One region of the Streptomyces monticola genome, then DNA from elsewhere that is predicted to be linked to it. Evidence: predicted binding sites of a transcription regulator. Region 1 holds the regulator's gene; the other holds the start of a gene.
The links. Region 1 encodes HspR, which represses chaperone genes until heat shock. Its sites were predicted from a motif close to TTGAGNNNNNNNNNCTCAA; they were not measured.
Positions count from the first base shown of each region.

Region 2: the regulator HspR is predicted to act here: its motif matches at 2,184-2,202, upstream of lon (endopeptidase La).

Region 1 covers NZ_JBHTCF010000006.1:70,423-73,827, forward strand. The annotation lists gene ACFQVC_RS16245 (LuxR C-terminal-related transcriptional regulator) at 1-619, opposite strand, end outside; gene ACFQVC_RS16250 (helix-turn-helix transcriptional regulator) at 627-1,535, opposite strand; gene ACFQVC_RS16255 (heat shock protein transcriptional repressor HspR) at 1,764-2,219, opposite strand; gene dnaJ (molecular chaperone DnaJ) at 2,224-3,405, opposite strand, start outside.
Region 2 covers NZ_JBHTCF010000004.1:96,950-100,354, forward strand. The annotation lists gene lon (endopeptidase La) at 1-2,161, opposite strand, end outside; gene ACFQVC_RS11580 (GNAT family N-acetyltransferase) at 2,293-3,093, shown strand; gene ACFQVC_RS11585 (SAM-dependent methyltransferase) at 3,169-3,405, shown strand, end outside.

The sequences.
Region 1 (3,405 bases):
CGCTCATCAGCGGAAGCGGCTCGCTCAAGGGCACGGCGAGCCGCCACAGACAGTCGAAAGCGGTGACGAGATACCGCACGAGCTCGGGCTGGCGCACCTCGAGGGCCACCGTGTTGTCGGCGTTGCCCGCCAGGAACGCGACCGTCCGGTCGCACAACTGCAGCCGGTCGGGCACCTCGTCGAGGGTGCGCACCTCCACCGAGCGCTCCAACTGCTCCATGTAGACGGCGAGACCGTGGCCGTGGCGGGCCGTGTGGTTGTAGAGGGTGCGCGTGCGCACCCCGCGCCGCTGCAGGTCCAGGGCCCTGGGCAGGGCGTACTCCAGCTCGCTCTCGGAGCGCACACCGCCGGCCTTGACGGAGAGGAACTCCTCCCGGCACCCGGCGATGGCCTCGTCGACGGCAGGCTGGATACGGGCCTTGCCCTCAAGGACCCGGATTCCCGCGCCGGTCCGCACCCCCTCACTGATGGAGACCGGCTCGCCCGTCACACCCATCAGCCGTGCCGCGGTGTCCGCGAGCGCGGCCGTGCGCCGCCGTGCCGCCGCGAGGTCCGCCGCCACGCCGCGCAGCATCCGCGTCAACTCCTGTGCGTACTCCCGTCCCCGCTCCGCGCTCATCGCCGGTTCACCCCCGCGGGGGCACGTCGAGCCCGGCCTGGGCGATCCGCACCCCCAGCTGTGCCCGGCTCGAACTGCCGAGTGCCTCCGCCAGTTTGCTGATGTGATGACGGCAGGTCCGCACATTGATCCCGAGCCGCTCGGCGACCTCCGTGTCGTTGTGGCCCTCCGCGAGAAGGGCCGCTATGGCGCGTTCCCTGTGGGTGAGCCCCTCGATGTCGCCCGGCGCCCCCAGCGGCTCGGACAGGGGCGTGGCAAGGCGCCACAGCCGGTCGAAGACCGTGACGAGATAGCGGATCAGCTCGGGCTGCCTGATCTCCAGGACGGTGGTGTGGTCGGGGCTGCCGGAGACGAAGGCCACCTTGCGGTCGAAGATCATCGTTCGGTCGATGACCTCGTCGAGGGTCCTGGCCTCCACCATGTCCCCGAGCCGGTCGGGGGAGCCGGACGCACCGTGGCCGTGCCGGGCCGCATGGTGGGAGATGGTCCGTGTCCGCACCCCGCGGCGCCGCAGGTCGAGGGCCCCGGGCAGGGCGAGTTCCAGGGGGTGTTCACGACGGGCCCCGCCGCCTCTGACGGACAGGAACTCCGCACCGCACTCACGGGCCGCGGCCCGCACGACGGCATCGATCCGCGCGGGCCCCTCGAGTACCCGCACGGCGTCGCTCGCCGGCACGTCCCTGGCCTCGACGGCCATGAACCGCTCCGCCGTCTCCGCCATCGCGGCGGCACGTCTGCGCACCGCGGCCAGATCCTCCTCCATGACCCGCAGGAGCTGTGCCATGACCTCGCCCGTCCCGACGGGCAGCAGCCACTCCTTGTCGCCCGGATCCGGATGCAGCAGTCCCAGTTCGATCAGGCAGCGGGCCTCCCGGGCCTCGGCGCGGGCGATCCGCCCGTCCGTCAGCGCCCGCACGTACACGCGCTCCCCGGCCTCGCACAGGCTCTCCGCCCCGTGCCGATGCGACCTCTGCTCCGCTTCGTGCCCGTCCACATCTCACCCCCAGTTCCGCCAGAACACCGTAACGACCCTGATCACGCCACGGAGAAGGGGCTGAAAAGTGTCCGGATATGCCTGTGAGGCCCCCGGCCACAGGGCCGGGGGCCTCACACGGATCACTCAGGGGCACGGAGCGGCGAAGCGTTACTCCGGGCCGGGGCGCTTGGGCTTGGGGCGCCAGACCACCAGGGCGCTCGTCTGGTGGGCGTCCTGGTACGGGACCAGGTCGCGGCGGTACGAGGCGTGCACCTGCGCCTCGCGCTGCTGCATGGCCGCCGCCGCGCCCTCGACCGCCGCCGTCAGTTCGGCGACCCGGGACTGCAGCGCGGCGACCTGGTTCTCCAGCTCGATGATGCGCTTGATCCCGGCGAGATTGATGCCCTCGTCCTGCGACAACTGCTGCACCTGGCGCAGCAGATCGATGTCACGGGCGGAGTAGCGCCGGCCGCGGCCCGCGGTGCGGTCGGGGGAGACCAGGCCGAGCCGGTCGTACTGCCGCAGGGTCTGCGGGTGGAGTCCGGAGAGCTGGGCCGCCACCGAGATGACGTACACCGGCGTCTCATCTGTGAGTTGATACGGATTACGACGACGGCCGTCCATCTCGTCAAGCTCCCTTCGCGGCCTGGAACAGTTCTGCCCGCGGATCGTCGTCCGCAGTCGCCTTGCGATAGGTCTCCAGTGCTTCACGCGCCTCGGGGGCCAGGTCCTTCGGGACCGCGACCTCCACGGTGACCAAAAGGTCGCCGCGCGTGCCGTCCTTGCGCACCGCGCCCTTCCCGCGGGCCCGCATGGTGCGGCCGTTGGGAGTGCCCGCGGGGAGCTTCAGGGTGACGGCGGGACCGCCGAGGGTCGGCACCTTCACCTCGCCGCCGAGTGCTGCCTCCGCGAAGGAGACCGGCACGGTGACGGTGAGGTTGTCGCCCTTGCGGCCGAAGACCGGGTGGGCGTCGACATGGACCACCACGTACAAGTCTCCTGCCGGGCCGCCTCGTTCACCGGGTGCGCCCTTGCCGCGAAGGCGGATGCGCTGGCCGTCGCTGACGCCCGCCGGGATACGGACCTGCATCGTCCGGGAGGACTTCGCACGGCCCGAGCCCTTGCAGACCTCACAGGCGTCCTGCGCGATGAGGCCGCGGCCCTTGCAGTCCACACAGGGGTCGGTGAGCGAGAATCCGCCACCGCCGCCCCGCGAGACCTGGCCGGTGCCGACACAGGTCGGGCACACGCGCGGTGTGCCGTTCTTGTCGCCGGTGCCCGAACAGGCCTTGCAGGGAGCCTGCGAGGACATCCGGAGCGGGACCGTGGCCCCGTCCACCGCCTCGGTGAAGCTCAGCGTGACCTCGGACTCGATGTCCTGGCCGCGCCGCGGCTGGGTCCGGGTGCCCGCGGCGCCGCCGCGGTTGAACAGACCGCCGAAGACGTCCCCGAGGCCGCCGCCGCCGAAGCCGCCGCCGGCACCGCCGCCCTGGCCCTGGGCGCCGCCTCCGAAGAGGTCGCCCAGGTCGAAGTTGAAGGTGCCGCCGCCTCCGGCGCCGGGCCCGGGACGGAACCCGCCGTTGCCGAAGAGGGTGCGGGCCTCGTCGTACTCCTTGCGCTTCTTGGGGTCGCCGAGGATGTCATTCGCCTCGGAGATCTCCTTGAACCGCTCCTCCGCCTTGGGGTTGTTCTTGTTGGCGTCGGGGTGGTTCTCCCGCGCGAGCTTGCGGTACGCCTTCTTGATCTCGGCGTCGGTGGCGTCCTTGGGGACGCCGAGGACCTTGTAGTAGTCCTTCTCGATGAAGTCCTT
Region 2 (3,405 bases), on a different contig from region 1:
TCGCCACGTCCGTACGGACCAGACGGCCGGAGAGCAGTGACGCGAGCGCCGTCGTCATCGTGATGCCCGCGCTCGGGCCGTCCTTCGGCACCGCGCCCGCGGGGAAGTGGATATGCACACCCCGGTCCTTGAGGTCGGCGACGGGCAGTTCCAGCTCGGCGCCGTGGGAGCGCAGGAAGCTCAGCGCGATCTGCGCCGACTCCTTCATCACATCACCGAGCTGACCGGTCAGGGTCAGTCCCGACGCACCCGTCTCCGGGTCGGCGAGGGACGCCTCGACGAACAGGACGTCGCCGCCCGCGCCGGTGACCGCGAGCCCGGTGGCCACGCCGGGCACGGCGGTGCGCCGCTCGGCCGGGTCCTGGGCGGACTCGGGTACGTGGTGCGGCCGGCCGATCAGGCCCCGCAGATCCTCGTCCCTGACGGTGAACGGCAGCTCCCGCTCGCCGAGTTCGCTCTGCGCCGCGACCTTGCGGAGCAGCCGCCCCACGGACCGTTCGAGGTTACGGACACCGGCCTCCCTGGTGTACTCGCCGGCCAGCTTGCGCAGCGCGGACTCCTCCAGGGTGACCTCGCCCTCGCCGAGTCCGGCCCGCTCCAGCTGGCGCGGGAGCAGATGGTCCCGGGCGATGACGACCTTCTCGTCCTCGGTGTAGCCGTCCAGGCGGACCAGCTCCATCCGGTCGAGCAGGGCCTCGGGGATCGCCTCCAGGACGTTCGCCGTGGCGAGGAACACCACGTCGGACAGGTCGAGTTCGACCTCCAGGTAGTGGTCGCGGAAGGTGTGGTTCTGCGCCGGGTCGAGGACTTCGAGCAGGGCCGCGGCCGGGTCGCCGCGGAAGTCGGAGCCGACCTTGTCGATCTCGTCGAGCAGGACGACGGGGTTCATGGAGCCCGCCTCCTTGATGGCGCGGACGATACGGCCGGGCAGCGCCCCCACGTAGGTACGCCGGTGCCCGCGGATCTCCGCCTCGTCGCGCACGCCGCCGAGTGCGACGCGCACGAACTTGCGGCCCATCGCGTGCGCCACGGACTCGCCGAGCGAGGTCTTGCCGACGCCGGGCGGGCCCACCAGGGCGAGCACGGCACCGCCGCGCCGCCCGCCGACCACGCCGAGCCCCCGGTCCGCGCGCCGCTTGCGCACCGCCAGGTACTCGGTGATCCGCTCCTTCACGTCCTCCAGGCCCGCGTGCTCGGCGTCCAGGACGTTCTGGGCGCCCTGGATGTCGTACTCGTCCTCGGTCCTCTCGTTCCACGGTAGTTCGAGGACGGTGTCGAGCCAGGTGCGGATCCAGGAGCCCTCGGGCGACTGGTCACTGGAGCGCTCCAGCTTGTCGACCTCCTTGAGGGCGGCCTCGCGCACGTGCTCGGGCAGGTCGGCGGCCTCCACCCGGGCCCGGTAGTCGTCGGACTCCTCGCCCTCCGACTCGCCGTTGAGCTCGCGCAGCTCCTTGCGCACGGCCTCCAGCTGGCGCCGCAGCAGGAACTCGCGCTGCTGCTTGTCGACGCCCTCCTGGACGTCCTTGGCGATGGACTCCGCCACGTCCTGCTCGGCGAGGTGGTCGCTGAGCAGCTTGGCGGCGAGCTTGAGACGGGCCACCGGGTCGGCGGTCTCCAGGAGTTCGACCTTCTGCTCGGTGGTCAGGAACGGCGAGTACCCGGAGTTGTCGGCCAGCTGGGAGATGTCGTCGATCTGCTGAACGCGGTCCACGACCTGCCAGGCACCGCGCTTCTTCAGCCAGGTGGTGGCGAGCGCCTTGTACTCCTTGGCCAGCTCGGCCACTGCGCCCGGAAGCGGGTCGGGCACGGTCTCGTCGACCTCGATGCCCTCGACCCACAGGGCGGCACCGGGTCCGGTGGTGCCCGCGCCGATCTTCACGCGGCGGCGGCCCTTGATGAGCGCGCCCGGGTCACCATCGGCGAGCCGGCCCACCTGCTCCACGCTGCCGAGGACGCCCGTGCCCGCGTAGGTGCCGTCGATCCGGGGCACGAGCAGCACCCTGGGCTTTCCGGTCGAACCGCGCGCGGCCGCTTGTGCGGCCTCCACCGCGGCTCGTACATCGGGATCGTTGAGGTCGAGCGGAACGACCATTCCGGGCAGCACGACCTCGTCGTCGAGCGGCAGCACGGGCAGAGTGAGCGATGCGGACGTCGATGCCATGATCTCCCCTTCGGCAGTCAAGTTGAGTTATACGCACTCAATGCTGGTGAGCCTGGAGTTGTTCCCCGGGCCGCGTTCGCTATGAGCGATCAGGGATTCTCCAGGCCTGTGCGCTGCGCTGTAATACCCCTATGACGGATTCACCTATTACTAACTCGCGCGCGGCCGATGGTACGGGCCCAGGTACGGCCGGAGGTCCGGCTGGAGGTCAAGCCGGAGACCGGGCCGGGGCTCCCGAAGCTCCCGTCGCCGATCTCGTACGGTCCTGGATCGACGGCTGGGTCGTCTCACGGCAGGCGGCCGACCCCGTCGAGGCGCCCTGGGGCTGGAGCATCGACGTCGGCACCCCGAAGGAAGTGGACCGGCAGCTGCTGCCCGCAGGCGACGAGGCGACCGTGCGCAAGGCCGCCGAGACCTGCGCGGCGCCCGGCCGCTGGCTGAAGGTGTTCCTGCCCGGAGTTCCGGTCGGGCCCGGCGACAGAGGCGCCCCCGAGCGCCTCGTCGGCCCCTGGCTCGGCCCCGAGTGGGAGCTCGACATCATCGGGTTCCTGATGACCACGCCCCTCGTGCACACGCCCCTTGAGCAGACGCACGCGCGCGTGCCTGATGACTACCGGCAGCGGACCTGGCTGCGCGGCGGCGTCATCCGCACCGCGGTGTTCGCCCCCGACGGCTCGCTCGCCGCCCGCGGCCAGATGGCGCCGACGGGCCCCACCGCGGTCGCCGACCAGATCTGGACCTCACCTCACCACCGCCGCAAGGGCCTCGGCTCCCTGGTGATGCGCACCCTGCACAACACCGCGCTGGAACACGGCGCCCGCACCGGCGTCCTGGTCGCGTCCGAGGAGGGCCGGGCCCTGTACGAGTCGATCGGCTGGCACACCCACGCACCCATGGTGAGCACGTACGTGCCCTCCGTGAACGGCAGTTGAAACAGTCGGGAGCACGCCGCGAAGAGACCCGGGGGCACCGCGACACACCGCACCCGGCTTGGGCATGATGCGGCCATGGACCGACTGCGACAGAAGATCAGCACGATCGCGCACGGCGACCACCCCATCGCCGCACCGCTGCACGACGCCGAGGTGGACAAACTCCTGGACCGGGCGCTGACGCGCGGCGACGAGCACGTCCTCGACCTCGGCTGCGGCGAGGCCCCCTGGCTGGTGCGCGCGGCAGCCGGGCGCCCCGGGGTGCGGGCCGACGGTGTCGACCTGAGCGAATCGGCCCTCGACCGCGGCCGC